4 regions of the Synechococcus sp. RS9916 genome follow, and region 2 is predicted to be linked to each of the others. Evidence: predicted binding sites of a transcription regulator. Region 2 holds the regulator's gene; each other region holds the start of a gene.
What was found. Region 2 encodes NtcA, which controls nitrogen genes in cyanobacteria. Its sites were predicted from a motif close to GTANCNNNNGNTAC; they were not measured.
Positions count from the first base shown of each region.

Region 1: the regulator NtcA is predicted to act here: its motif matches at 3,409-3,422, upstream of glnA (type I glutamate--ammonia ligase).
Region 3: the regulator NtcA is predicted to act here: its motif matches at 4,077-4,090, upstream of RS9916_RS14710 (DUF4278 domain-containing protein).
Region 4: the regulator NtcA is predicted to act here: its motif matches at 3,826-3,839, upstream of RS9916_RS13925 (DUF4278 domain-containing protein).

Region 1 is NZ_DS022299.1:540,208-547,397, forward strand. It holds gene RS9916_RS02990 (hypothetical protein) at 1-248, opposite strand, end outside; gene RS9916_RS02995 (class I SAM-dependent methyltransferase) at 321-1,388, opposite strand; gene RS9916_RS03000 (hypothetical protein) at 1,582-1,839, shown strand; gene glnA (type I glutamate--ammonia ligase) at 1,926-3,344, opposite strand; gene RS9916_RS03010 (allophycocyanin subunit beta) at 3,568-4,092, shown strand; gene RS9916_RS03015 (alanine--glyoxylate aminotransferase family protein) at 4,173-5,357, shown strand; gene RS9916_RS03020 (nucleoside deaminase) at 5,299-5,802, opposite strand; gene RS9916_RS03025 (aminotransferase class V-fold PLP-dependent enzyme) at 5,868-7,190, shown strand, end outside.
Region 2 is NZ_DS022299.1:2,445,490-2,452,679, forward strand. It holds gene psbH (photosystem II reaction center phosphoprotein PsbH) at 1-35, shown strand, start outside; gene RS9916_RS12220 (TatA/E family twin arginine-targeting protein translocase) at 45-305, shown strand; gene pth (aminoacyl-tRNA hydrolase) at 305-925, shown strand; gene RS9916_RS12230 (DUF3146 family protein) at 922-1,179, shown strand; gene RS9916_RS12235 (hypothetical protein) at 1,157-1,600, opposite strand; gene RS9916_RS12240 (DUF3084 domain-containing protein) at 1,626-2,834, opposite strand; gene ntcA (global nitrogen regulator NtcA) at 2,896-3,570, opposite strand; gene rph (ribonuclease PH) at 3,685-4,452, opposite strand; gene RS9916_RS12255 (cob(I)yrinic acid a,c-diamide adenosyltransferase) at 4,643-5,251, shown strand; gene dcd (dCTP deaminase) at 5,251-5,844, shown strand; gene thyX (FAD-dependent thymidylate synthase) at 5,883-6,608, opposite strand; gene RS9916_RS12270 (thioredoxin domain-containing protein) at 6,660-7,190, opposite strand, start outside.
Region 3 is NZ_DS022299.1:371,418-378,607, forward strand. It holds gene RS9916_RS02255 (GNAT family N-acetyltransferase) at 1-435, shown strand, start outside; gene RS9916_RS02260 (hypothetical protein) at 471-824, shown strand; gene RS9916_RS02265 (Nif11-like leader peptide family natural product precursor) at 884-1,114, shown strand; gene RS9916_RS02270 (hypothetical protein) at 1,154-1,711, shown strand; gene RS9916_RS14705 (hypothetical protein) at 1,942-2,100, shown strand; gene RS9916_RS02275 (hypothetical protein) at 2,317-2,631, opposite strand; gene RS9916_RS02285 (hypothetical protein) at 2,986-3,213, opposite strand; gene RS9916_RS14710 (DUF4278 domain-containing protein) at 3,803-3,979, opposite strand; gene RS9916_RS02290 (SOS response-associated peptidase) at 4,177-4,821, shown strand; gene RS9916_RS02295 (hypothetical protein) at 4,855-5,382, opposite strand; gene RS9916_RS13695 (DUF2256 domain-containing protein) at 5,398-5,565, shown strand; gene RS9916_RS02300 (metal ABC transporter ATP-binding protein) at 6,205-6,972, shown strand; gene RS9916_RS13470 (Crp/Fnr family transcriptional regulator) at 7,019-7,190, shown strand, end outside.
Region 4 is NZ_DS022299.1:1,979,435-1,986,624, forward strand. It holds gene RS9916_RS10355 (urease accessory protein UreD) at 1-612, shown strand, start outside; gene RS9916_RS10360 (urease subunit gamma) at 631-933, shown strand; gene RS9916_RS10365 (urease subunit beta) at 944-1,264, shown strand; gene ureC (urease subunit alpha) at 1,268-2,977, shown strand; gene RS9916_RS10375 (type 1 glutamine amidotransferase) at 3,004-3,750, shown strand; gene RS9916_RS13925 (DUF4278 domain-containing protein) at 3,923-4,090, shown strand; gene RS9916_RS10380 (hypothetical protein) at 4,172-4,390, shown strand; gene RS9916_RS10385 (DUF1028 domain-containing protein) at 4,467-5,141, opposite strand; gene RS9916_RS10390 (Zn-dependent hydrolase) at 5,138-6,427, opposite strand; gene asnB (asparagine synthase (glutamine-hydrolyzing)) at 6,522-7,190, opposite strand, start outside.

The DNA of each region.
Region 1 (7,190 bases), 1.9 Mb from region 2:
ACCACCGATGGGGGTCTGACGTTGCTGGGTTCAGCTTGATCACGGATCCAGGCCTGGTGAAGAGCACGACGGCGTCTGTCTTCAGCGAGAACAAGCCGGTCAGCGGCGCCCTGGGGACTTTCCCCGGGGTACATCCGCGTTCGCAAGCAGATCCCAAACCCGGTGGCCTCCACCTGCACATGCCCCTCCATCAGCACAACTTCAAAGGTCCAACCTTGAAGCCAGCGCACCTGAAAGGGGTTGGTCATGTCCTTCCTGATCCGTGTGGTTGAACCCTATGGACCGACAGAGGCAGCTGGCAGGGGGGTGTCAGCGAATGCCTATGCCGTTGGCGGTTTGGTGGCGGTCCAAACCCGGGTCATGAAGTGGGAGTCGGCGGCAATTCCTGTGAAGCCAGCCTGTTGAAGGCGACGTTCCATGTCATCGCTGATGTAATCGCGGTAATAAGGCTCGTGGAAGGCCTTGCGGAAGTTGTCCATCGCGAGTTCGAACTGAGGAGAATCCGCCAACTGGATGGAATCCGCCAGAACGAACACTCCGCCTGGCTCCAACACCCGATAGCACTGGTTGATCACGGCCTGACGGGCCTCCCCAGGGAGTTCATGCATCAGGAACACGCAGGTCACGGCCTGGGTGCTTCCGTCCGCGAGGGGGATGGACTCACCATTGCCTTGGAGCAATTGCACCAATGGGCTGTCACCTTGGTTCAACCAACGGTTGGCCTGCCGCAAATAAGCCTCGGAGAGATCGACTCCCACAAGGGTTGCTTCGGGCAGTGCTGCACGGATCTGTTGAAGCGTGCGTCCAGTGCCTGTGGCCACATCCAGAACCTTGAGACTTGCGGAAGGTCGTCCTTCAAAGGCCCGCAGACCGCGCTTCAGAGGGGCAATCACGCGCCTGCGCATGGCGTCAGCAGCGCCGTTGAACAGGATGTCCACCTGGAGGTCGTAGAGCTCAGCGGAGTGGTCGCTCAGGTAGCCATCGGTCTGGTGATGGAAGTTTTGAAGGTAGTAGTCGGGATAAAGCGCTTCATCAGCATGATCCGGCAGGTCGCGCACATTGCGCTCCCGACGGCGATTCCAGGTCGAAGGAAGATCGAGCCATAAACGCGGATAGCGGGTGGCCCAATCGACCCAAGGCAGATCAAATAACTGACTTTTCGGATAGAGCCCTTGCTCTGCTTCCCGCCAGTCGAGATCCTCAAGATCGGCCATGGCCTGTCGCAACTGCATCAGCATCTCGGCAGGCACAGGTTCGGTGCTGGGTGTCACCTCCGGCGCCATCAATTCCATCAGTTTTGTGCTGATTTCTTTGTGGGCTAGCCCCGCCAGACTCCGGCTTTGCTGCAGGGTGCGATAAGCGATCTCGGTCAGGGTGGGCGTCGCCATCGCAGCGGGGCATCAACAGGTGGCCACCTATTCCAGCGGATCCCGGGCGACGCTGTGGCTGCCCAATTTCCGAGCCGCCTGCTTGGTGCAGGTCTGGGTGGAGGCTGAGACAAAGTTTCCACGCAAAACCCAATCCGAACGAGCAATTGTGTAGCAATCGCTACATAATTGACTTATGCGTTGGGAGAGGGCGGTGGCTGTTCATCAAAAAAACGCCGCGGGCGACCCGCTGGATCGTCCGAACAGGGGTGCCATTGAATTTGTGACCTGGGCTGAGCACCATGGTCACGATGCGCGCCTTCATCAGGCCGCGATCGGGCAGATCAAAGACCATCCCGATCGGAAAGATGGTGCTAGTGCGTTGGCTCAGCAGGCGGCTTGGGCGCGCCGATCAAGCCACGAGCGCCGCTTGCGCGACAGCGCCATGGCCCAGTTGCAGGGAGGTGGCTGACCTGATCAGGGCAAGACCACAAGGCATGAAAAAACCCCTCCATTGCGGGAGGGGTTAAAGGTTTCACCGAGGTGAACAGGCGCCGATCAGGCGTCGTAGTACATGGTGAACTCGTGGGGGTGAGGACGCTGGCGCAGCTGCTGCACTTCCTCGTATTTGATCTCGATCCAGTTGTCGATGAAGTCTTTGGTGAACACCCCACCTTCCAGCAGGTAGTGGTGATCTTCACGCAGAGCTTCGAGAGCGCCGTTCAGTGAAGCGGGCACGGTTGCGATCTTGGCCAGCTCGTCTGCGGGCAGTTCGAACAGGTCAACATCGACACCGTCGCCAGGATCGATCTGATTCTTGATGCCATCGATGCCGGCCATCATCATGGCGCTGAAGGCCAGATAAGGGTTGGCGAGGGCGTCGCCGGAGCGGAACTCAAGACGCTTGGCCTTGGGGCTGGGGCCGGTGAGGGGGATGCGAACGGCTGCAGAGCGGTTGCCCTCGGAATACACCAGGTTCACAGGAGCTTCGAAGCCCGGCACCAGGCGCTTGTAGCTGTTGGTGGTGGGGTTGGTAAACGCCAGGAAGGAGGGGGCGTGCTTCAGGATGCCGCCGATGTACCAGCGCGCTGTCTGAGAGAGGTTGGCGTAGGTGCCCTCACCGAAGAACAGGGGAGCTCCAGCCTTCCAGAGGCTCTGGTGCACGTGCATGCCGCTGCCGTTGTCGGCAAAGATCGGCTTGGGCATGAAAGTTGCGGTTTTGCCGTACTTCTTCGCCACGTTGCGCACGACGTACTTGTACGTCATGACGTTGTCGGCAGCCTGAATCAGCTCCGCGAATTTCATTCCCAGTTCGTGCTGGGCGGTGGCCACTTCGTGGTGTTGCTTCTCAATCGGCACACCCAAGGAACCCATGGTGAGCAGCATCTCGCTGCGGATGTCCTGTGACGTGTCGTTGGGGCTGACGGGGAAGTAACCCTCCTTCAGCTGGATCTTGTTGGCCAGGTTGCCGCCCTCTTCCACGCGGTTGGTGTTCCAGGGGGCTTCGATCGAGTCGACGCTGTAGGAACTGGATCCGTTGCTGCTCTCGTAGCGAACGTCGTCGAACAGGAAGAACTCGGGTTCTGGTCCGAAGAACGCGGTATCGGCAAGGCCGGTGCTGCTCAGATAGTTGAGAGCCTTCTGGGCCAGGGCACGGGGGCAACGTTCATAGGGCTCGCCCGTGCGCGGATCCATGATCGAGCAGATCATGCTCAGTGTTTTGTGGCGATAGAAGGGATCGATCCATGCGCTCTTGGGATCCGGAACCATCGCCATGTCGGAGGCGTTAATCGCTTTCCAACCACGAATGGATGAGCCGTCGAAGGCGAGGCCGTCGGTGAAGGCGTCCTCGTCGAGCAGGTCGGTGCAAACGGTGAGGTGTTGCCACTTGCCGTGCAGGTCAGTGAACTTGAGGTCAATCAGTTCAATGCCTTCGTTCTTGATCGTGTTGAGAACGTCCTGTGCGGTCTTGCCCATGGGGTCCAGTAAGGCTCACCTTTATGTGACATGAGAAACGTAAACACCCCGCAGGGCCCTTTTTGTATCAGCAGGCACACTTTCTGTGTTGGTCGTCTAAAACGTCTGCTGGGTGCCGCATTGGTAACCGTTTCTGTCAACTTGGTCACATCGCAGCCCACATCGGGGTTCTGAGCCAATCGATGGTGTTACGTTTCACTATGACACCGTCTATGCCTTTGCCATGCGTGATGCCATCACCGGGTTGATCGGTCGTTACGACCAGCTCGGTCGCTATCTCGATCGCAATGCCATGGACAGCATTGATGGCTATCTGGGTGAGGCTGAGCTGCGCCTCCAGGCTGTTGAGTTGATCAACAGGGAAGCTGCCGAAATCGTTCGCGAGGCCAGTCAGCGCCTGTTCAAAGGCGATCCTGAGCTGTTGCTTCCAGGTGGAAACGCTTACACCACGCGTCGCTTGGCTGCTTGCTTGCGGGACATGGATTATTTCCTTCGTTACGCCAGCTACGCCCTGGTCGCGGGCGACAGCACGATCCTGAATGAGCGTGTTCTGAACGGTCTCGACGACACCTACAAGAGCCTCGGCGTGCCCACCGGCCCCACGGTGCGCAGCATCGTTTTGCTGGCCGATGTGTTGTGCGAAATGCTGGTGGCGGCTGGGGTGTCTGTTGAACGTTGCGCAGTGGTGCGTCAGCCCTTTGATCACATGGCGAAGGGTCTTGCTGCCACTGATGTGCGTTTGCGCTAATCGCGTTGCAATCTCACATCTTCAATCTGGTTGGGTGACCTGACTGCGTAGGCTGCATCTCACGATTCGCTTCTTGGGCCTTGGCGACACCGCACTCTCACCTCCCGGTTGATCCGTGCCATCGCAGCTCTTTGGCCCCGATCGCCACGCCCGATCGGTTGCTCCTCGGCCCAGGCCCGTCGAACGCGCATCCCACAGTTCTTCAGTCGCTCTCCCGCACACCCATTGGCCATCTGGATCCGCTCTATGTGGAGCTGATGGCCGAGGTGCAGGAATTGCTGCGCTACGCCTGGCAAACCGATAACCGTCTCACCCTCCCCATGAGTGGCACCGGTAGTGCCGCCATGGAAGCGACCCTGGCCAACACAGTGGAGCCCGGTGATCGGGTTCTGGTGGCCGTCAAGGGGTACTTCGGCAATCGCCTTGTCGATATGGCCGGTCGTTATCGCGCTGATGTGCGTGTGGTGGAAAAGCCCTGGGGCGAAGCCTTTTCGCTCGATGAGCTTGAAGCTGCTCTGATCGAGCACAAACCAGCGATTCTCGCCATGGTTCATGCCGAGACATCGACTGGTATCTGCCAGCCCATGGATGGGGTGGGCGATCTTTGCCGCAAGCACAACTGTTTGCTGTTGCTCGATACGGTCACGTCCTTGGGAGGTGTTCCCCTGTTCCTGGATGCTTGGAAGGTCGATCTGGCCTACAGCTGCAGCCAGAAGGGGCTGAGCTGCCCTCCGGGCCTGGGTCCATTCACCATGGGTCCTCGAGCCGAAGAGAAGTTGGCTGCCCGCAAAGACAAGGTGCCCAACTGGTACCTCGATGTTTCTCTCCTCAATCAGTACTGGGGCAGCAATCGTGTGTATCACCACACAGCTCCCGTCAACATGAACTTCGGTATGCGTGAGGCCCTGCGCCTCCTCGCTGAAGAGGGGCTGGAGCAGTCTTGGTCTCGGCATCGCAGCAATGCCGAAGCGCTTTGGTCTGGCCTGGAAGGTTTGGGTCTGGTGATGCACGCTCCCGTCGAGCTGCGACTGCCCACGCTCACCACGGTGCGGATTCCGGAGGGCGTGGATGGCAAGGCCTTCACCCAGCACCTACTCGATAACCACGGCATTGAAGTCGGCGGTGGTCTTGGCACACTGGCCGGAAAGATCTGGCGGATCGGCCTGATGGGTTACAACTCCACTCCGGAGAATGTGAACCGCTTGCTCAATCTGTTTGAGACCGAGCTGCCGAAGTTCCGTCAGCCCGCCGTCGCCGCAGCCTGAACCACTGGGCCAGCATCGTGCTGGCCTCCTCCTCCAACACCCCGCCAATCACCTTCATGTGGTGATGAGCGCTCGGGTGTTGGCTGAGGTCGATCGTTCCTCCCATCGCACCCCGCTTGGGGTCTCTGGCGCCGTAGATCACTTGCCCCATCCGAGCCTGCACCAGAGCGCCGGCACACATTGGGCAGGGTTCCAGGGTGACCAACAGGGTGCAGTCGTTCAGTCGCCAGTCCCCCCGCAAGACAGTGGCCTGGCGGATGGCCACCAATTCGGCGTGGCCAAGGGGATCCTGATCCCGTTCCCTGGTGTTTCCTCCGAAGCCGATGCAGCGCCCCTTGCCATCGAGCACGAGAGCGCTCACGGGCACTTCGCCTTGTCGTCCGATCGCTTCGGCGCGCTGCAGCAGCAGGCCCATCCAGAACCGTTGCTGGTCCTCACTGAGCACCAACGGTGCATTCAAAGTCCTGATTCCGCACCTCACTACCAATCAATGTGCCATCGCGGTGGAGAATGAACGTTGTTGATCGCGAGTCTTTGGTCGGCCATCTGAAGCCAGCAACGACCGAGCTCCTCGCTCCCTTCGCGTCTCCGCAAGGTCTCGACCCCGATCTGGAGCGTTTCCTCCATGCCACTGCGAGCCAGCTCTGCCGCTGGCTTGGTCATGCCTCAAGCGGTGGCCCCCTTCCGAATCTGTCCGTGCTGCCCGCGGTCGCCCCTGAGCCTGATGGTCTTGGTATGGACCGGCTGCTGGAGGACCTCCAGCAGGTGATGGATGGCTCGTTTCAGCCTTCCCACCCCGGCTCTCTCGCCCACCTCGACCCCCCACCGCTGACGGCGTCGATCGCGGCCGATCTGATCTGCGCCGGTCTGAACAACAATTTGCTCGCTGAGGAGCTCTCTCCCAGCCTCAGTCGTTTGGAGCGTCAGTTGTGTGGCTGGTTCTGCTCTCGTTTGGGTTTACCGGACAGTGCTGGTGGCGTGGCGGCCAGCGGCGGCAGCCTTAGCAATCTCAACGCGCTCGTGGTGGCCCGCCAGGCTGTTGGACTGGCCCAGAACCCCGATGCGGTGGTGTTCGCGAGCATCGATGCCCATGTCTCCCTCGCCAAAGCGGTGCGGGTGATGGGGTTGCGCGACGACGCCCTGCAGATGATTCCGGTGGATGACAACGGTTGTCTGCAGCTGGATGGTCTCGAGGAGCGTCTGCAGGCGTTGCGCCTTCAGCACCGCCCGTGTCTGGCTGTGGTGGCCACCGCTGGAACAACAGTGCGCGGCGCCATCGATCCCTTGCAAGCTCTCGCCGAGCTTTGTGCTCGCGAGCAACTATGGCTTCATGTCGATGCTGCCATCGGGGGCGTCTTTGCATTGGCCGAGGCCACAGCGCCAATGTTCGAAGGGTTGGGTCAGGCGCAGTCGATCACTGTGAACCCCCAGAAAGTGCTGGGCATCACCAAAACTTCCTCATTGCTGCTGGTTGCAGAGCGCAAAGCCCTCGCGGATGCATTTGCGACTGGGCTGCCCTACATGGAGCCCGCCTGGGGTGAAAGTCATGGTGGAGAGCAAGGTCTGCAGGGAACACGCCCCGCTGAGGTTTTGAAGCTCTGGCTGGGTTTGCGACAACTTGGCGAAAGCGGCATTGCGGCAGTGCTCAGTGCTGCTGTCGATCGGCGCAGGATTTTGCAAGGCCAGCTGGATCACGACCGGTTGCGACTGCGCACCGGTCCGCTCCACCTTTTGGCTGTCCGACCTGTTCGCGGGGACCAGGCTGCGATCGAGGGCTGGTCATTGCATACCCGGCAGCGTCTGCTGGACCATCAATTGATGCTCTCGCGGCCC
Region 2 (7,190 bases):
AGGGCATCAACGTCAACTGGAACGGCCTCGGCTGAAGCTGATTCATGAACGTTTTCGGGATCGGCCTTCCTGAGATGGCCGTTATTGGCGCTGTGGCCCTGCTGGTGTTTGGGCCCAAGCGCCTCCCCGAGCTCGGTCGCACATTGGGCAAGACTCTCAAGGGTTTTCAGGCGGCCTCTAAGGAGTTCGAGCGTGAAATCAACAAAGCGATGGCAGAGCCTGAGCTGAAGGGTGATGAACCAGAGGTTCTCCCTGCAGAGGCTTCGTCTGCGCCGTCACAGGTGCCCCCCAACGAAGAGGGCTGATGCAGAGCGGTGATCTCCGCTTGCTGGTGGGGCTCGGCAATCCTGGTCAGCGCTATGCCGGCACGCGCCACAACGTGGGGTTTATGGCCCTGGAAGCCTTGGCTTCTGGCGAGTCTGCTCGCTTCAAGGCGATGGCCAAGCTGCAAGGGGAGTTGGCGGAAGTCGGTGTGGGCAGCAATCGCCTCAGGTTGCTGATGCCCCAGACCTTTATGAATGAGAGTGGTCGTTCGATTCGGGCTGCTCTCGACTGGTTTGATCTCTCCTCAGATCAGGTATTGGTGCTTGTCGATGACATGGACCTTCCGTTGGGGCGGCTGCGGTTGCGTGCCAAAGGAAGTGCCGGTGGCCATAACGGGCTCAAGAGCACGATTCAGCATCTGGGAACCCAGGAGTTCGCGCGCTTACGGATTGGTATTGGGGCTCCCGGTCGATCGGCGGAGGAGCGTCGTGCTCGCACGGTGTCCCATGTGTTGGGCAGTTTTCATCAGGCGGAGCAGTCCCTGCTCAAGGACGTGTTGGATGAAGTGTTGCGGGGTGTCGATCTGATTCAGCGTCAAGGCTTGGAGCGGGCAGGCAACCGCCTCAATGGACTGAATCTGGCTCCGGAGGAGCCTGCGTGACCCCTCTCCCAGTTACCACGGCCCATCTGCGCGTGCTGAGGCAGAGCTTCCAGGACAAGTGCCTGGAAGGTGAAGTCAGTGCCGGTGGCTTCAACTGGCAGTTTTGCTGGACATTCGAAGGGGGCGAACTCACGGTGGAGCCTTCGTTAGGCCGGGCGTTGATCCAGGACGCCCTGCTGCGGTTTTTGGTGAAGGCCGACTATCACCTGGAAGCAGGAGGCGATTACACCTTCACCGTGCGGGCACGGTTCTGAGTCCAGGTCCTTGTTGGGGAGGATGGCTCCAGGTCAAGGGATGAGGGAGCTGATCTTCCAGCAAGACCAGCGCCGCGATGCCGTCCAATTCGCCGGGGGGGAGCTGGAGGCCCTTGGGCAAGAACCGCCGCCACCCGCGAGCGGGCCAGATTTGCCAGTAACGGTCTCTGGCGCGCAGGGTCGTGCCCGCTTCCTTCACGATGCGCATTGGAGCGAGGTGTTGGAGTTGCTGCTGCCATGCCTTGCTGGAGGTGCCATCGCCGATCACCAAAGCTTCCAGGGGTGTGTGTTGGTGCCACCGCTCCAGTTGGGTGCGAGTGTCGTCTGCAAGCACCACGAGGGCATCTTTGATTTCACCCTGGCTGCAGTCAGCCAGCACAAGGCCGCATTTGCTGCGACCGGGATCAACTGCAGCGACCATGCCGCGAAGGGGTGGCTGAGTTCGCTCAGTTACGGCGTTCATTGATGCGCGCTTGGGGAATGGTGCCGACCGGCTCGATCCGCACGATCACCGGATCTGCGGTGTCGCTGCGTTGATTGGCAATCACCTTCAGTTCGATGCGAGAGGGAGAACGACGCAGCAGCGTGCTGCCGAGTTGGTTCAGGGCATTGGTATCGAACTGCAAGCCTTGCACCAGCGACCCGCGTCGCTGCGCTTCAGCGAGAGCCGATGCCAGCAGTAGGTTGAGGCGGTTGCGCACGGCTTCGCTGTTGGTTTCATCCCGTTCCAGCGCGGTTCGGGCCAGCACCGCATCGCGTTGCACCACGGTGGTGTTAGGTCTGACTTCCGGGAAGGCGTAGACCACTTCCTCTCCCAGCAACACATTGGCTGCCGAGCGGATGTTCACAACCCAGGTTCCCGGCTTTGTGATGGTGGACTCGAGGCGCTGGATGTCATTGCGGGGCACCAACAGGATCTGGCGGTCGGGGGTTTCCCCAGGGAGCACGCGTTGGTAGGCCTGGAGATTGGCTTCCCGCAGCAATTGGTCGATCACCTGTTTGGCCTGGTTGGGACGATCCAAACGGAGCGTGGCGGTCGCTAAGGGCTGGCCGCTGCTGAGCACCACATTGCCGAGGCGCAGAGCGAGTCGCTGCTGTTCCAATTCGCGCAGTTCGGCTTCGCCCTTGCTGATGCGTGATCGCACGTCGGCCAGCTCGTTCTCTGTGCGCTGGATTTCTGCATCGCGGGCCTGGACATCCCGGCTGAGGCGCTGTCGCTCAGCTTCAAGCCGTTGCCGTTCTTTCTGCAGGGGCACCAGGGTTTGGCGCAGTGCATCGGCTTTCGCTTTGGCTGTTGTGAGATCCAGGCGGGCCTGCTCACTTTCCCGCTGGGCTTGGGAGAGAGAGCGGGCTGCTCCGGCCTGGGCTTCACGGCTGCGTTCCAGTTCGCTGCGGCTGATGCGCAATTTCTCTTGAAGCGCATTGAGCTCAAACAGACCGACCCGCAGTTGACGACTCACCAGCAGCAGCAATCCCAGCGAGAGCGCTGAAATCAGGCTGCCGGTCAGCACTGTGATCACCACAGCGGTGCTGCGGGGGCGAAGGCCCAACAGGCTGAGGCGCGCCTTTCCAACGCTGGACCCCAGACGATCGCCCAGGGTGGAGAGGACTCCACCAAGGACAAGCAGGATCAGGATCAGCAGCCAGCCGGTCAACGTCGTTCAGCGGTCGGGAAACGCTCAGGCCAACCGGCGACCATTGTCACCTGAAGATCCCTCAGCTGAACTTTTTGGCCAGCGCGATCGGATCCAACACCGTGATTTTTTTGCGGTCAATCTCCACCAGCCCGGCGTTGCGGAGATCGCCCAGCAGGCGAGTGATGGTGACGCGAGTCGAACCGATGGCTTCGGCGATCGCTTGATGGGACAGGCGCAGATCGATGGTGATCCCGCGATCGCCTGGCACGCCGAAATCTCTGCAGAGCACCAGTAGAAAACTCACCAGTCGCGACGACATGTCGCGGTGGGTGAGGGTCTCGATCATCGTTTCGGTCTGCAGAATCCGGCTGGAGAGGCCCTGCAATAACAGCAACCCCACACTCGCGTCCGCTTCGATCGCCTGACGTACGGATGCGGCGGGGGCTGTCAACATCTCCACGCGGGTGAAGGCCACGGAGTGATAGAAGCGATCGGAGCGATGGCCGGTCAGCAACGACAGCACACCGAACAGGCTGTTTTCCCGCAGCAGCGCCACGGTGATCTCTTCCCCTGACTCGTAAACCCGCGACAGGCGCACAGCACCGCGACGGATCAGGTACACCCGCTCTGCAGGATCTCCAGGGAAGAAGATCGTTTTATTGCGCTCCACCATTTCCGAGGTAGCGCCATCCAGTCCACGGATCACATCCAGGAGGGTGCGCTCCTTCTTCTCGGGGGTGTTCACCAGGGTCATCGGTCCCGGTACTGGAGTAACGGTACGGCTGAAGCCGTGCATGACTCCCGGCATGGATGGCTTTGCAGGTGACTGGAAGTTACGGATCAGTTCCGTAGTGCCGTGTAGCAACCATCACGAAATCGAGCGATTACGGAGCGCCTGGCGCTGGCTGTCCATCAACTGCTGCAGGCCTGGTTCAGCCAGATCCAGCAGGCCATTGAGTTCGCTACGGCTGAAGGCTGCTCCCTCGGCAGTGCCCTGGATCTCCAGCAGATGCTGGTGCTCGTCCATCACCACATTCAGATCCACATCCGCACGGCTGTCTTCGCTGTAGTCCAGATCGAGCAGTGGGGCGCTGTTCACCAGGCCCACCGAGACGGCGGCCACCTGCTTGGTGATGGGTTGGCGCGTCACCAGTCCCTGCGCCAGCAGTTGGTCGCAGGCGTGCTTCAGCGCGACCCAGGCCCCTGTGATGGATGCGGTGCGCGTGCCTGCATCGGCTTGGATCACGTCGCAGTCGATCAACAGGGTGTTTTCTCCCAGGGCTTCCATGTCGATGCAGGCCCGCAGGCTGCGGCCGATCAGCCGCTGGATTTCCTGGGTTCGCCCCGAGAGCTTGAGCAGTTCCCGGTTTTGGCGCTCGGGGGTGGAACCCGGCAACAGGCGGTATTCGGCACTCAGCCAGCCTTTGCCTTGTCCTTTCCGCCAGCGGGGCACGCCCTCCTGGTGACAGACGCTGCAGAGCACGGCCGTGCGCCCCGTGCGCACGATCAGGGAGCTTATGGCGAAGCCCATCGGATCCCAGTTGATGGCAAAGGGGCGAAGGTCTGCGGCGCTGCGGCCGTCGTTGCGCTCCTCGCCAGGCGTTGAGTGGGTGCCGCTGCTGCTGAGGCTGGTCATGGCGTTGTGGGGCGCAGGCGTGAATGGTCTGAGCCTGGCAGGGGCCGTTTGCCGGTTTCCACAGCCGCATGGGGAGAGAAGGGTGTCGGTCGACACCGTGACACCAGGGATAGTGTCAAAAGGCTTGTGAACTGATCCGGCGGCGCTAGGTTTGAATCCAGCGGGTCACCCCCGGACGCACGAGCTCTTGATGACAGCAAGCCTCAGCACCAGTCACCGTCCCGGCGAGGTCCGCAGCGCAGATCACCGGACACTGGAGCGTGCAGGTCTGCATCCTCTGCCTCAGCTGCCAGCTCGCCCTCCCCTGCATCTGGTGTCTCCAGAGGGGCAGCTGCAGGTGCATACCGCTCCCTATCGGGGCAGCTTTGCTTCCGTTTTGAGCCAGGCCCTGCGTGCTGCAGGTCTCGGCAGCCGGGTGATGGTGGTGCAGTTTCTCAAGGGAGGGGTGGCTCAGGGGCCTGATCGCCGCCTCACCCTTTGTGGCCGGCTCCAGTGGTTGCGGCCTGATGTTGCTTGCTGTCTGGCCGAGCCCGCTTCGGAACAGGAGCCAGACACCCTGGCTGCAGTTCAGGCCCTCTGGGCTGAGTGCCGTTCCCAGCTCCTGAATGGTGAGCTGGATCAGCTGGTGATGGATGAACTTGGGCTCGCTGTGGCCCTTGGCTACCTCGATGAGCAGGACGTGCGCAGCACCCTGGAGCAGCGGCCAGGATCGATGGATGTGATTGTCACGGGGCCTGCCATCCCAGACTCTCTGATGGACATGGCTGACCAAGTCACCGAATTGCGCCGGGGTTTCTAATGCTCAAGAACGACCGCTGGATCACCGAGCAGGCCAATGCCGGAATGCTGGAGCCGTTCCAGTCGGGACTGGTGCGTCACCTTGATCCTGAGCAGCGGCAGCATCCTGTTCTCAGTTTTGGTTGCTCGTCGTATGGGTACGACCTGCGCCTGTCACCCCAGGAATTCCTGATCTTTAAGCACGTGCCCGGCACGGTGATGAATCCCAAGCGATTCAATCCCGCCAACCTCGAGCCCACCGAGCTGCATCGCGACGAAGACGGCGACTACTTCATCCTTCCGGCCCATTCCTATGGCCTCGGTGTGGCCCTGGAAAAAATGAAGGTGCCGCCCAACATCACGGTGATCTGTCTCGGCAAGAGCACCTATGCCCGTCTCGGCATCATTGTGAATACAACGCCTGCTGAAGCCAGCTGGGAGGGGCATCTCACCCTGGAGTTCAGTAACAGCTCCGGTGCTGACTGCCGCATCTATGCCAACGAAGGCATCTGTCAGTTGCTGTTTTTTGAGGGTGATCCCTGCGACACCACTTACAGCGACCGTCAAGGCAAATACCAGCATCAGCCCGAACGGGTGACCCTGGCTCGGGTTTAACGCAACCTCGGCAAACCAATCGGATCGATTCGCTTGGCTCAGGGAGCCAAGCGCGCTTTGTGCAACCTGGTTTTTTCATACCAAGCAGCGAATTCAGGCGCCCAGCTCTGCAGGTGGGGCCACATCAGGTCGCATAACTCGCGAATTTCCTGCTGGGCATCGAGCTTGGCCCGCAGATCCATGAAGTGCAGAAAGGCCCGCAGGCTGAAGCTCACCACGAAATGCTGGCGATAGTCGAAGGGAAGAATGCCTCGGGCATGCTCTTCTGCGAAGCCGGCATTGAGCAGGTCGCGGTAGCGCTCCGCTGCCTGCTGACAATGGGCGAGATCCTGTTGGCGTAGTTCTTCGCTGTAGAGATATTTCTTGCCCTGGCGATCGCTGTAGGTGCCCACGGGGCGCAGGTAGAAGACCTCTTCAAGAGGCAATTCACCGTTGGCTGCGCGGCAGATCCGCTCGCCCGTGTAGCGCATCGACTGCACATCGAAGCTCACCCCCACGCGGTGGGTGCGGGCTTGCTGCATCACGGAATGGGGAAACCAGCCCACGTTGAGAACGATCTGGGCGTGCTCGAGCGGCCCGTAATGGCCTCGCTCACCGGCGAGGAGGCGCTTGACGCAGATCTCGCCTGCCTTGGTTTCATCAGGCCATTGCTCACGGTCCCCCGCGACGAATCCCTCGCTGTAGTCCTGATGCATGCCGGCATACACGCACTGCTGGGGGTTGGGTGTGGCGGCAATCAGGTCGACCCGGAAGCGGGGATCCATGGCGTTGCGACGTGTGGGTTGACGGGTGTGGGCTGATCATGCCCGGATCCTTCAGCCGTGGCTGCGCGGACCGGCACTGGTTGGCGTGGCTGTAGCAATGCCATCGCCGTCTTCGAGACGGCTGACGCTGCCGATGCCGGCGAATTGAGGCAAGGGCGTATTGGCAATCAGGGCCGTGCTCAGGGCTTCCAGTTGTTGGGGTGTGCGCACGCCGAGGGAGCGACCGCGCAGGCTGCCATCGGCAGCGAACAGATTCAGTTGCGGGATGCCGTTGACCTCATAACGGTCAATCAGGTCTTGCCACTGGGGGTTGTCGATGTTGACCAGCACCACATCCATCTGGCCGTTGGTGCGGCGTTCGGTTTCGAGCATGGCGGGGGCCATCTCCCGGCAGGCTTCACACCAGTCGGCATAGAACTCGAGCATGGTGGGTTTCTGATTGCTCAGGGCGACTTCTGGGGCCAGAGAGCGCCGGGCCAATTGGTCCATCGGTGATTCAGCCGATAGGCCATTGCGCAGCAGGAAGAGCACCACCGCCAACACCAGCGCCGTCACCACCAACAGGCCTTTCTGGAGCCCGCT
Region 3 (7,190 bases), 2.1 Mb from region 2:
CTGCGTGGCGATGCCATTCCTGAAACGGCGCTGCAGGTCTACGACGCGCAACGGGAGCTCAGCCCGCGTCCCCATTTCCTCTCGGATTGGTTGCACCACCCTGCTGGCACGGTGTTGGCTCTGCTTGATCAGCAGCAGGCTTGCCATGGATTTGCGCGCATTCGCCCATGCCTTCTCCAAAGAGGTGAAGGGTGGAGGATTGGACCACTGTTGGCGGATACCCCCGCTTTGGCGGAGTTGCTAATCCGCAGCCTGCTTTGCGATCACCCCGGAGTGGTGCTCATCGATTCGCCTGGTGGCAATGCCGAGGCGTCTCCGTTGTTGCAAGGCCTTGGCTTTGATCCCGTGACTCGCACCCTTCGGATGTATCGAGGGTTGATGCCAACCCAAGGTCTTGAGGATGTGTATGGGTTGGCTTGCCTTGAGCTGGGTTGACGCTGCATGGATGTGATTGCTGTTAGAGGTGACCCATGGATGGCCCCACAAGTCGACAATCGATCGAGCAGCAATTTGCGAGAGCGCAGGAGCTGGGTCGCTGGCTGACTGATGACGAGCTGGCAGCTGAAGACGAGCAGGAATCCCTGCGATTGGCTGAAGCGCAAAAGCGGAAGTCGCTGCGAACCCGACTCATCGTGCTGACGGCGGTGTGCGTGGTGCTTCCTCCGTTGTGGCCCTTAGCCCTGGCTTTGACGCTGTACCTGCTGTTTCCCAACACCAGCTCGCGTTTGTTCCTTGCCGCTGGGGTCGGTGTGATCCTCGCGGTGCTGGCTGGTCTTGGGCTGTCGGTTTGGCTGCTGATCTGGCTCCTGTCAATTCTGTTTTGAAGGGGTCTGGCGCCGGCTGAATCGGCGGGGCATGGTGGGTGCGCAAGACATGCAGATCGATGAGCTGGCAGGAGCTCGAGCGCTTGGTGAGTGATGTGGAATCCGATGGCGTGATCCGCCGGGCCATGAAGTGTTGCCGTTCGCAGCACGAGTTTGTGCTGGCTGCACGTCGCCTTGGCTACCGCATCACCCGTGTGGATCTTCAGCTGGCGTTTGAGGAAGAGCAGCGCGAGCTGCGCATGGCCGCTGATCAATTGGCTGCGGATCAGTTGTTGTGCGGTGACGGTTGAAGGCGGAAGAGCCTGCAGAATGCGCGTCTGAAGCAAGTGCTGATCGTGCGAAGTCTGCGGGTGGTATTCAGCCTGATTTGCGTCGCGATGGTGGTGGTGCTGTCGGGGCCAGTTGCGCCTGCCTGGGCCGCCGGTCTTCAGCTGAGCGATGTAAGCCTCGCGGTCTGTGACCAAGCGGACCCGGGAGCGCAGCCTGGCCCCAGTGGCGACCCTCGGCGAGCAGGTGTTACCCGCACTGCCGGAGCCAGTTGTTACGTGCTGAGCGGAGCGGTGAATAACCCCGGTCGTAAGCCTGTTTTCGATACGGATGTCTATGCCCGGATCCTGGATGCCAGTGGCGAACCGGTCTTGCAGAACCGCACCCGCGTGGGCTCGATCGGGGATGTGGAGCCCGGCTCGCACCCCTTTGCTCTGCGTTTGGCGGTTCCTGCTGGAACGCCAGGGCCGTTTGAGGTGTCCAATCCAAGGGCACGGGGTTTCAGTGCACCGGTTCGCACCCGGGCCACTGATGATGAGGACCTACTCCCGCTTGAACAGCAGGTGGTTGATGTGGAGGATCCCGGTGCCTTCATGCCATCCGTTTCAGAGATGCCTTGAGGTGGGCGCTTCAATGTGCAACTTGAGCGGCCTCTTGGTTTGTCCTCGACCAAGACTGGTCTGATCAGGGTTTTCATTTGGCCCTTGTACCGCTTCCTTGGAAGGCCCAGTCACGCCAGTGGGATCTCGTGGCCGGCTGGGCCTCCAGTTGCCAGCGTTGAGGGCCGCGTGTCTTGGATCGATGCAGTCGCTTTGGTCGGCATAGGCTTCCTGAGCTGCGAGCTGACCTGATGAAGCGCATTCTGATCGTTCATAATCTCCTGGAGGGGCAGAAGATTGTGCACGAACTTGATGACAAGGATTTTGCGATTGAGTTAGTCGAAGGCGAAAATTTTGACGAGAACGATGACCTCGATATCGAGTCGCGTCTGTTCTTTAAGGTTGATTGAGAGCCTCTGAATGGGAGGCTCCCGCAGACGTCTTGCGCTTGGATTGCAAACATGCCTCTACGAGAGGGCCTCTCAAGCAATCTGTTCTTTGACCTGCCGATCCTGAACCATGCAACTTGTGTTGGCTGCTGTGGCCTTGATGACCTTGCTCTGGGGGACGCAGGTGATGGTGCGCCGTCAGTTGGAATCTCAGCAGACCGATCGAGATGATGATGCTTAAGAGCTGGCCACGCCATCCAATAGCGCTTGAAGTTTGGTGCGGAAATCCCCTTTCGGCATGCCTCCCTTCAGCTCACCGTGAATGGTGAAGTCTGATTCAGGGTTGGTGACCAAGAGATACGTGGGCCATCCCATCCCTTCTTTGCTGGGGTACTGGGCCAACAACACCTTTCTGTATTTGCGATACGTCTCTGTGTCTTGCAGCATCACCGACACAAATTCGCAGCTCAGTTCCTTCGCAACGTTGCTGTCGTAATGGCTCATGCGGTGGCAGGTGCCGCAGTCTTCTGAGCTGAATTTGAGCAGATGCATAGGACGATCACTGCGGATTAACAAGCTAGCCAGAGCTTTTTGATCGTCTTGTTTTTCTTTTCACCACCGTTGGAATCGTTGATGAGCCCCTACTGGCTGAATCCCTCATCGATGGCAGCCGCTGCAGCCGAGCGCGGTCTGATAGAACGGACTTGGACTCATGAGACCCATGTCAGTTCAACCTGTGGCTTCAACCCCTCTGGGTTCCTCGATTGAGGCGCTCGGTGATGGGCTTTATCGCGTTTGCGATTCGGCAAAGCATTGCGAGAACGTTCGTGGCCTTTGGTCAGCAGGTGAGCTGGTTCGTGAGATGGAAGTGCATCGGCGGCTCCCCGGCAAGCAGCTTCGGGCTGGTTAGGGCGATGGATTGGGCAGGGAGCGCATGGCTTCTTCTGTCTGGCTGGGGCTGAGGCCCTGTTGGTAAATCACCCAATTGGTCGCTGCTTTCTGGGTCTGCCAAGCCTGCAGAAGTTGTTTGGCCAGATGTCTGAGCTGGGCGGGATCACTGGTGGCATCGAGGGCTCGGTTGAACTGCTCGAGATGAAAGTGCTGTTCCGTGCTCAGTTCAATTCCTGACGACATGGTTGCCTCCAGACGATGGCTAGAAGGTATCGGTGTGAACGCTGGGGGTTGTAGCGATCTCTACCGCTTGGCGCCTGTGTCAGTGTTTCAAGTTGTGATCTCTGTCGCGTGTCGCGAGCGGTTTGTGCAGATTGGTTTGGTGCTGCTGCTTGGTGAATGCGACTCTCCTGGGCTCAGCATCTTCAGGCGGCGCGAACTCTCCAGCTCAACGGCGACGCTGACTTAGGTGGCAGTTTGTGCTTGATGGCAATGGCCTTATTGATTCTTTCCGAAGATCTGCTGGAACTGGAGATCCAACGTCAATGTGTCGTGTCTGACCATTGAGTCAGTCTGACTCCGATTCCTCAGCACTCGCATCGGGAGGGACGCGGAAAGAGCCTTTGCTGCGGTTCGTTCTCGCAGCATTGCGGATTGCCGCAAGCACCATTGCTCTTGTAGACCTTTTGCGTTCCGACTGGGCGGGTGGAGTCAGCGCTTCATTGGCATGGTTGTTGTTCGTTCAGGTGGAACGGCGGTGGCGGACTGACAGTTGATGCTGAAAAGCCCCCTGGATCAGGGGGCTTTGGGGTTTGTTGCTGTCGCCCTCGAATCAGATGCTGTAGCGGATGCCCCGGTAAACGAGTTCGGTCCGCTTTTGTGGTTTCAGGGCAGTGTGATGGGCATCGATGTATTCCACGCCGCGATAGGCCTTGGCCATCAGGCGCTGAGCATCCTGCAAGGCGGCCTGCTTGCGCATTTGGGTGCGGGTGATTTCGAGGCTGTTCATGGTTGAACTCCACAGTGTCCACGTCCCCGTTGCTTGGCGTGGATCGATCTGCAGCCCACGGAATGGGGCCCAACGTGCTCTCACTATACCCATTTCTGTAGTTTTTGCTACCAAAATGGACTTTGGTTGGGTTGTCGCGTTGTCTGTGTTGTGTGGATTGGGTGCGCGATCCTCGGGAGAAGCGGAGCTGTGGCGAGATGTGTGGGCGTTTTTCACTTCAGTGCTCAGTTGATCAGTTGCCACTGCCTTTGTTGGATGTCCTCCCTGCTGATCACAGGCGCCACTACAGTCCTCGGGCTCTTGTCTCACCATCTGAGCCTGTGCTGGCTTTGGTGCGCGACGAAGGTGTCCAGCGCGCGGCTCTGCTGCTCTGGGGGTTGCTCCCCTCCTGGGTGAAAGATCCAACGCAGGGTCCTCGGCCCATTAATGCCCGCTCTGAAACCGTTCCGCAGAAGACCAGTTTTCGAGGCGCATGGCGCCATCGCCGTTGTTTGATTCCCGCAACGGCATTTTTTGAAAAGCGGCATTGTTTTCGGCCATCCCACGGGGGGGTGTTCTGGCTGGCCGGGTTGTGGGAGCGTTGGCTGGGTGCCGATGGCAGCGAGGTGGACACCTGCACAGTGCTGACCACCTCTCCCAACGCCCTCGTGGAGCCCTGGCATCCGCGCATGCCCGTCTTGATTCCTGAGGGGCTCGAACAGGCTTGGCTTGCCCCTGTTCATGGGGCCGAGCTGCAGGCTCTGGAAGCGTTGTTCTCGCCTTGGTCTCCGGCCGACTGGATCCATGAAGGGCCCGCTCCCCGCCCGGGGCGGTCCGATGTGGTGCAGGGGTCGCTGTTTTGAAGGCCCTTCTGGGGGCGTCAGTGGAGGGGCGATCTACGGGCTGGGTTCGTTGGAATCGCTGCTCATGGTTGAGGTGAGGAATTGAATCGGCACGCTGAATGTGCAGATCGCATGGGGGTCTCCAGGCAGGATCGCCACGCAAGCCACCTCGCGATCGCGATGGCTGATTCGGCTGTGCATCACGAACGCAGTGGCATCCTCGACGCTCCACATCGCTTGTCCCCCGCTGCGTCGCTCCTCCAGGTAGGTCTCCCAGATTTCCCCAAAGGCTTCGGCATCATCTCCAGTGCTGAATTCTTCACGGGCTTGTTCCAATCCCACCGTGCTGAATCGATCAAAAAAGCGCCGCATCAACGGCGTGCCGATCACTGCCGATGCCTTCAGCACCGAGTTGATCGTGCCGACAGCGGTCACGGTGAGCCGCGGCTTCCCATAACGCGCATCAATCACACCAATAGGCAGATTGAGATCCCACTCAGCATGACCACTGACTGCGCAGGCCAGGTCAAACAGGCCCCCTGCGCATTGCTTGACCAGGTCCTGAATCGCTCGTTTCTCCATTAATCGCTGTTCTGCATGTCGTCTCGTCCGCGTGACCGCCCCACCAAAGTCTGCCCGGTGTGTGGCCGTCCATTCCAATGGCGCAAAAAGTGGAAGGACGTGTGGGAGGACGTGCGCTACTGCTCTGAGCGGTGTCGCCGTCAGCGCAACCGGATGGCAAGGGAAGACGTCAGCCCGGGGTAATGGAATCAGGCTTCATTTCGTTCGAGATCTTCAAGTGCATCGCGTCCCGTGGACCTCGAAGGCGGCGTGCACGTCAAGTCGAACACCTATGAGCCATAAAAAAACTCCGCCAAAGGCGGAGTTTTGAGCGGGTTTCAGGTTCGGGCGTCTGACCTTGTTTCGACTCCGAATTTGAAACCTTTCTCCTCACATCAACACCATCGCCATACAACTGTCACTGTGCCATTTGTGGGTGGACGCTTTTGTGATTGGTGCGTCGGCCGCTGTGGCCGATGTGTTGCTTTTGATCCGCGGCGCTTCCCCTGGGTTTGCTCCTCTGCCAGCGCAATGAAGGGTTTCGTGGTCACGGTTCGTGGCCGATGGCGCGTCAAAGACGATCTGGTGAAACGTGATTGACGCAAGGTCGTTTCTTTTCAGTGCCGCTTTGCCGTGGCTGCGCGGTTTCAGTCGTTTAGGTTGAATCGATTAAGGGGTTCAGCGTCAGGTGGCTGAAGTTGCAGGTGTTCGTTTTGGTGGCACTTTCACTGCCGACTCTCTTTCAAAACCCAACGGACCAGCCCCTCTTTCGCTCGATTTGCAGCGCCACAGTGTGAGACTCCTCCTGCAGGGTCTGAAAACGCAGGGTCAGCAGCGATGACGATGCGAATCGAGGCCGACCGTGTCTGTGTGAATTACAACGGCACCGTTGCTCTGCACGATGCCTCCCTCACGCTTCCTGCAGGCCGCATCTGCGGCTTGGTGGGCATGAATGGGGCAGGCAAATCGACGTTGTTCAAAGCCCTCACTGGGTTTGTGCGTCCATCCCGAGGTCGCATCCGCATCAATGGTTTGACGGTCTCAGAGGCTCAGCGGGAGCAGGCGGTGGCCTACGTGCCCCAGAGCGAGGGCATCGATAACAACTTCCCTGTGTCGGTCTGGGACGTGGTGATGATGGGTCGTTACGGGGCGATGAATCTGCTGCGCATTCCTGGCCAAGTTGATCGGGTGGCTGTGCGCGAAGCGTTGTCTCAGGTCGATCTGCTTGAGCTGCGTGATCGTCCGATTGGTGCTCTCTCGGGTGGTCAGCGCAAGCGTGCGTTTCTGGCGCGCGCCATTGCCCAGGGGGCTTCGGTGTTGTTGTTGGACGAACCGTTCAACGGCGTGGATGTGCGCACGGAAAAGCTGATGGCGGATCTGTTCCTGCAGTTCCGTGATGAAGGGCGCACCATCCTGATTTCCACCCACGATCTCAGCCATGTGCGCGAGTTTTGTGACCTGGTGGTGCTCATCAACAAAACAGTGTTGGCGTACGGCGAAACCTCTGAGGTCTTCACCCCCGAGAACCTGTCTCTCACCTTCGGGGGGGTGCGTCCTGATTTGTTGACGGGCAACAGTTCCGCTGATCGGGACGACCGGCCCCTGGGGTGATTCATGGTTAAAACGGGGGTCTTCCCTTTGGGAGCGCCTGTCTGCCATGGACCGAACATGCGAAGGCACCTTGTTGGTTGACTTCCAACACTTCCCGCAGATCCCGCTGTTTGAAGACGTGGATGAAGAGCTGGTGGTGAGCTGGATGGTGCATCGCCCCCAGCGTGGGGTGCAGGCAGGTGAACGATTGATCCAGCGGGATCGGCTTGCAGAGCAGG
Region 4 (7,190 bases), 470 kb from region 2:
AGCGATCTGGAATGGATGCCCCAAGAGCTGGTGCTCTACGCCGACGCGCTCTATGAACAGCACGTTCAAGTGCAACTGGCCGCCAACGCGTCGTTTCTCAGTGCCGAAATCGTTCGCTTCGGCCGCACCGCCGCCGGGGAAACACTGGCGGCAGGGCGGTGGCGCTCAAGCCTCGCCATCCAGCGCCTCAACGAGGATCCCCACGCGCCATCGCGGTGGGAACTGGTGGATCGGCTCGAACTCGGAGGTGCCGGCCTGAACGATCTGCACGGCCTGAACGGCCAGCCGGTGTTCGGCACATTGGTGTGGGCGGCCCCAACCCCGTTACAGCCCGACCAATTGGCGCAAATGTTGCGTGAGGCGCGAGCAGACCGCGAAGGCCTGGAAGGGACCATGCGCTGCAGCGTCTTGGGGCAGGGCCTTGTGGCCCGCTATGCCGGCCCCTCCAGCCGCGATGCCCGCTTCTGGTTCAGCCGCCTGTGGGAACGAACGCGCCACTTACGCGGCCTGAGCCAACCGCAGATCCCACGGGTCTGGCCCTTGCAGGAACAGCCCTTACGGCGATCAATGTCCACAATGAACACTGCACAAGCAACGCCAGCGACACACTGATAACGACCGAGGCTTCCCATGCATCTCAGTCCCCAGGAAAAGGACAAACTGCTGATCGTGACCGCAGCCTTGCTGGCGGAACGACGGCTGAACCGCGGCCTCAAGCTCAACCACCCGGAGTCCGTGGCCTGGCTGAGCTTCCTGGTGCTGGAAGGCGCCCGCGATGGCAAAAGCGTGGCAGAGCTGATGCAGGAAGGCACCACCTGGCTGCGTCGCGACCAGGTGATGGAAGGGGTCCCAGAGCTCGTGCACGAGGTGCAGATCGAGGCGGTCTTCCCCGATGGCACCAAGCTCGTCACCCTGCACGACCCGATTCGCTGAGGCAGAACCCATGGCACCTCTCATTCCAGGCGAACTGTTTTCCGAACCGGGTGAACTGGAGCTGAATGCAGGCCGACCCGTCACCACGGTGAGCGTCGCCAACAGCGGCGACAGGCCAGTGCAGGTGGGCTCCCATTTCCATTTCGCTGAAGCCAACGCCGCCCTGCAGTTCGACCGGGCCGCAGCCCGCGGTCAACGGCTCGACATCCCCGCCGGCACCGCCATCCGCTTCGAACCCGGTGACAGCCGCGACGTGAATCTGATTCCCTTCGCCGGTGCGCGGCGCGTCATCGGCTTCAACGGCCAGATCAACGGACCCCTCGACGCCTGACCCATGCCCTACCGCATCTCCCGCCAGGCCTACGCCGAGACCTACGGACCCACCACCGGCGACCGGGTTCGCCTGGCCGACACCGATCTGATTCTCGAAGTCGAGAAGGACTACACCGTCTACGGCGATGAGGTGAAGTTCGGCGGCGGCAAGGTGATCCGCGACGGCATGGGCCAGTCCCAGACCCCCCGCGCTGAGGGCGCCGTCGACACGGTGATCACCAACGCCCTGATCCTCGATTGGTGGGGCATCGTCAAAGCCGATGTCGGCCTCAAGGACGGCCGGATCGTGGGCATCGGCAAAGCAGGCAACCCCGACACTCAGGAAGGGGTGACGATCGTGGTGGGCCCCGGCACGGAAGCCATCGCCGGAGAAGGGCACATCCTCACGGCCGGAGGCATCGACACCCACATCCATTTCATCTGCCCCCAGCAAATCGAAACGGCGCTGGCCAGCGGCGTCACCACACTGATGGGCGGCGGCACCGGACCGGCCACCGGCACCAATGCCACCACCTGCACCCCCGGCGCCTTCCACATCGGGCGGATGCTCCAGGCCGCCGAAGGCCTGCCGGTGAACCTGGGCTTTTTCGGCAAAGGCAACGCCAGCACCCCGGAAGCGCTGGAAGAACAGGTGCGCGCAGGAGCCTGCGGCCTGAAGCTGCACGAAGACTGGGGCACCACACCCGCCACAATCGATGCCTGCCTGTCGGTGGCCGATCGGATGGACGTGCAGGTGTGCATCCACACCGACACCTTGAACGAAGCCGGCTTCGTGGAAGACACGATCGCCGCCATCAAAGGACGCACGATTCACACCTTCCACACCGAAGGCGCGGGCGGCGGACACGCGCCAGACATCATCAAGATCTGCGGCGAGGCCAACGTGCTGCCGAGCAGCACCAACCCCACCCGGCCCTACACCCGCAACACGCTCGAGGAGCACCTCGACATGTTGATGGTGTGCCACCACCTCGACCCGAAGATCCCTGAGGACGTGGCCTTTGCCGAATCACGGATCCGGCGCGAAACGATCGCCGCCGAGGACATCCTTCACGACCTCGGCGCCTTCTCGATCATCGCCAGCGACTCCCAGGCCATGGGCCGCGTGGGCGAGGTGATCACCCGCACCTTCCAGACCGCCCACAAGATGAAGGTGCAGCGCGGTGCCCTGCCGGAAGACTCCGCTCGCAACGACAACCACCGGCTGAAGCGCTACATCGCCAAGGTGACGATCAACCCGGCATTGGCCCACGGCATCAGCAGCGAAGTGGGATCGATCGAAACCGGCAAACTCGCCGATCTCGTGCTGTGGAAGCCTGGCTTCTTCGGCATTCGCCCAGAACTAGTGGTGAAGGGTGGTTCGATCGTGTGGGCCCAGATGGGCGACGCCAACGCTTCCATTCCCACCCCCGGCCCGGTGCACGGCCGGCCGATGTTCGGCGCCTTCGGCAAAGCCCTCGCCCCCAGTTGCCTCACCTTTGTGAGCGAAGCGGCCATGGATGCCGACATCCAACGCCAACTGGGGCTGGAGCGCACCTGCATGGCAGTGAAGGAGACCCGCAGCGTCGGCAAGAGCGCCCTCAAGCTGAATGCAGCACTGCCCAAGGTGTGCGTGGACCCGCAGACCTATGAGGTGTTCGCCGACGGTGAGCTGCTCACCTGCGAGCCCGCTGAGGTGCTGCCCCTCGCCCAGCGCTATCTGCTGCTTTGAACCCAACACTCCTGGTCGTCCAACACGTGGACCACGAAGACGCCGCACTGGTGGGAGAACTGGCGCGGCAACGGGGCATGTCTCTCCAGACCCTGAGGCCCGACCGGGGCGACACCCTGCCAGACCCCAGGGCGTGTGCGAACAGCATCGCCCTTGTGCTCGGTGGCCCGATGAGCGTGAACGATCGCGAGCAACCATGCATGGACTGGTTGCGGCAGGAACTGGACTGGTTGAGGGCCTGGCACCAGCAACGCCGACCGGTGCTGGGCATCTGCCTGGGGGCACAGCTCTTGGCTGTTGCTGCAGGCGGCTCCGTGCAACCCCTGCAGGTGGGAGCACCACCACAGCCGCTCAAGGAACTCGGCGTCGGCGCGATCCACTGGGTCGCGGATTCAAGCGAGGAAGCTCTGCTCAAGGGGCAACCAAGCAGCAGCTTGGTGCTGCATTGGCATGGCGATCGCATCCACCTGCCAGCTGATGCAACCCTTCTGGGCTCATCGCTGCACTGCGCGGAACAGGTGTTTCGGATCGGAGCCCACGCCATTGGCCTGCAATGCCACCTCGAGGTCGACGGTGATGCGCTTGAACGCTGGATCGCCAACGACCACGACTACGTGGTGAGCGCCCTTGGACCGGAAGGAGCCGATCGCCTGAGCCAGGACTGGCGAAGGCTTGGCCCCACGCTCCAGGAGCAAGGCCTGCACTTCTTCAATGCTGCACTCGATCAGCTGATTGCGATCAGCAGGCCCACTAATTCCTACGAACAAAAATAAACAAAACTGAAAACTTTTCTCAAAGAGTATCGGGCCGAACGCCACGACGGTCCTTGCAGAAGGTTCAATATTTTTGTAGCAACAGCTACCGATCGTTCACTTCGTATCGCACGAAGCGCAGTTCGCCTCAGGCCATGGAACGGGGACCTGAGCTTGCTTCGAGGACCATCCAATGACCACCCTTCTCTATCGCGGGCATCAGTACCAGCAAAGCCACGCAACAGGAGACAAGCCCGGCGTGCAACTTGTTTATCGCCGCAATGTGTACCAAGCCCGCCAGGCCAACTGCCAACACACTCCGGTGCATCTCGTCTACCGCGGTGTGGGTTACACGCGCTAAGGCAACCTCTCAATCCGTAGCAAGAAGAACAATCCGATTCAAGGGATTGAAGCTGTAATTAAAACAGCTTTAGCCAATCCGTTGGATCTCATTGCTTCTCGCCTCGACCAAGGGCTCGTGCAGGTGAATCCCTCCAGCGTGCATGGCGTGTTCTGGCTGCAAACCCACTTTCCAGCTCAGGAATGGGATGCCCTGCTGTCCGGGCAAGCCGTCTTCAGCATGGATTGCATGGACAATCTTGCCGATGACGCACGCAAGGCTGGGTTAGCTGTGGAGTGGGAAGTGTCCGTTCGCAATTGAGCTCATCTGAATTCAAAAAAGCCCTGCCACAACATTGTGTGCAGGGCTTTTTTATTTCATGAACAACATTGAATCCTCAAGCCACCAAGCGGTTGAGCATGGGCAATTCCGATAGTTCATCCCTCCACTGCTGAGCCCAAAGGGCCTGACTGCGCTCGTACACCTCCATCAACTGCTCCACCGCGCGCTCATGAAAATCAACGCGCAGATCCAGGAGCGGGAAAGCTGCCTCACCACTCACTTGCACCGCCGCTGAGGTGCAGAAAGTGGCGCGGTGATCACCGCCAGCCGCTTCACCCGACTGCAAAGCCATCATCAGACGGCGGCCCAATTTCAAGTTGGGGTCACTGGTGAGAAAGGCATGCTCCATCGCCACCAGAACACCCTCGTCAACCAAACAATTGCCGGCAACAGACAGATCACGCTGATGGCGATGCCCGGCCCAAGGGCCACAATCCTGACCCGTCCAACAGGCCGTGCGACCGTCCAGGTCAATCAGGTGAAACTGACGCCGGTCACGATGCTGATCATCTGCAAGGAGGCTGGCCAAAACGTTGTCCGCATCCGAGCTCTGCTCCAGGCGTTCAAGACCACAAATCCCCAGGTAAGGGTTGGTGTGGGCCTGGGTGGCGACAGCACCAACCCCCGCGCGGATGTGGGGCACAGTCGATCCAACGGCCAGATGACACGTAGCAACGGCCACACCAAAGCGGCCATTGCTGGGATCACGGGCCACGATCGAAAAGGTCATGGCAGCTCACGGTCGAGCCGCAACAACGTTTCCAACAGCACCGCAGTGCCTGCCCAGCACTGCTCATCGCTGGTGAACTCCGCAGCGGAATGACTCAGACCACCCCGGCTCGGGACAAAAATCATGCCCATCGGCCAACGGCGGCCGACCTCTTGCGCATCGTGGCTCGCGCGGCTGGGGAGATGGCTGTGGGAGAAACCAAGATCAGCCGCGGCCTCAGCAATCGTGGCCATCACCACAGCATCTGCAGGAGTGGGATCAACACTGAACTGAGGGTCGACAGCGATCGGGCAACCGGTTTCAGCACCGATGCGTTCCACCTGCTGCATCAACTCCTCCACCAATTGATCGAGAACCGTCGGATCCACATCCCTTAGATCGACCGTCAGGGCGACGGCACCAGGAACAACGTTGGCGGCGTTGGGCCAAACCTCCAGTCGTCCCACCGTCGCCACCGGATCTCCAGGATGACGGGAGGCCATGGCCTCCACCGCGAGAACAATCCGCGAAGCCGCCACAAGGGCGTCCTGTCGCGAACTCATCGGCGTGGTGCCGGCGTGGTTGGCCTGACCCTGCACATTGATGCTGAAGCGTCGTTGACCGACCACACCCTCCACAACGCCGATGGCATCGCCGCGCTGCTCGAGAACACCGCCCTGCTCCACATGCAACTCCAGGAACGCGGCGTAGGCCTCATCGGAACGGCGGGCCGAAGCTAAAGATGGCCAATGTCCCCCGATGCGCGCCAAATTGTCCTCAATCGGCTTTCCGTTGCTGGTGGCATAACTCTCCGGGTCAGCGGAGGCCGTGCCCGCCAAGCCTTTGCAACCCACCATGGTCGACTCCTCGTCGGCAAAGGCGATCAACTCGATGCCATGCCGCAGGCGCAGGCCCTGGTCTTGAAGCGCGCGGCAGGCTTCCAGACCGGCCAACACGCCCAGAGCTCCATCGAAACGTCCACCGGTCGGCACCGTGTCGAGATGCGACCCGGTCACCAAGGCAGAACGTTGGGGATCGAGGCCTTCCAGGCGTCCGATCAAATTGCCAGCAGCATCGACACGCACCTGCATGCCGATCTGTTTCATCCAATAGGCCAGCAAGTCGCGGCCCTGCACATCTTCAGGCGAAAACCCACGCCGGCAAACGCTTCCATCAGGCTGGGCGCCAATGCTGGCCAGCTGTTCGATCGTTGCGATCAGCCGATCACGGTTGGGTCGCGCCGCAATTTTGGCTGGCTCGACCCTTATGGCAGGGGTGGTCGAGGAAGCCGAGATGAGCGCTGGCAATGCCGTGACCTTCAGTTCAAAGGGATGTTCAACATCACCTGAACTGAACGATTGGCCTGTAGCTAGCGCAACGGTTTAATCCTGATCAAAGAATTCAAACGGGCATCAGCACCCGCCAACCCAAACGGTCCGCCTCCCGACGGGCCAGAGCTGGCACGTCTTCCGCCACAAACATGCGATGCAGCATCTGCACACCCAGCAGGTGATTGATCACCGCATCCAGCTGCACCCGCTCCGCATCGGTGGTGGAGGGATCGTCATGGCGCGCGAACAGAGCCCGCACCCCCGCCTTGCTCAACAAACCGGCGGCATCGATCGCCTCATCACTGAGGTAGTCGTTAGCGAGCTGCTTCATCTGCTCCCACTTCTCTGGCTCCGTATGGGCTGGCGGGGCCATGAAGGCGAACTTCTCCCGCTTGTAGAGCACCTCCGGCAACAGGCCGGCCATAGCTTCCCGCAGCACGTATTTCTCGGTTTTCCCCTTGATCCGCAGTTCGGGTGGCACCTGCACCGCCACCGCGGCCAGATGGTGATCCAAGAAGGCGGGTCGCGCCTCCATGGAATTGGCCATGTCGACCCGGTCGCCACCCCAGGTCAGGATCTGGCCCTCAAGCATGGTCTTGATCCAGACGTACTGGGCCTTGTCCAGGGCATGGCGCCCGTCCAGTTGATCCCCATCCAGTTGCTCGGCAATCGCCTTGCCCGGGGAGTAACCCTCCAAGGCGGTGGCATGGGATTCCGCCAAAAGCTCCGGCACCAGTGG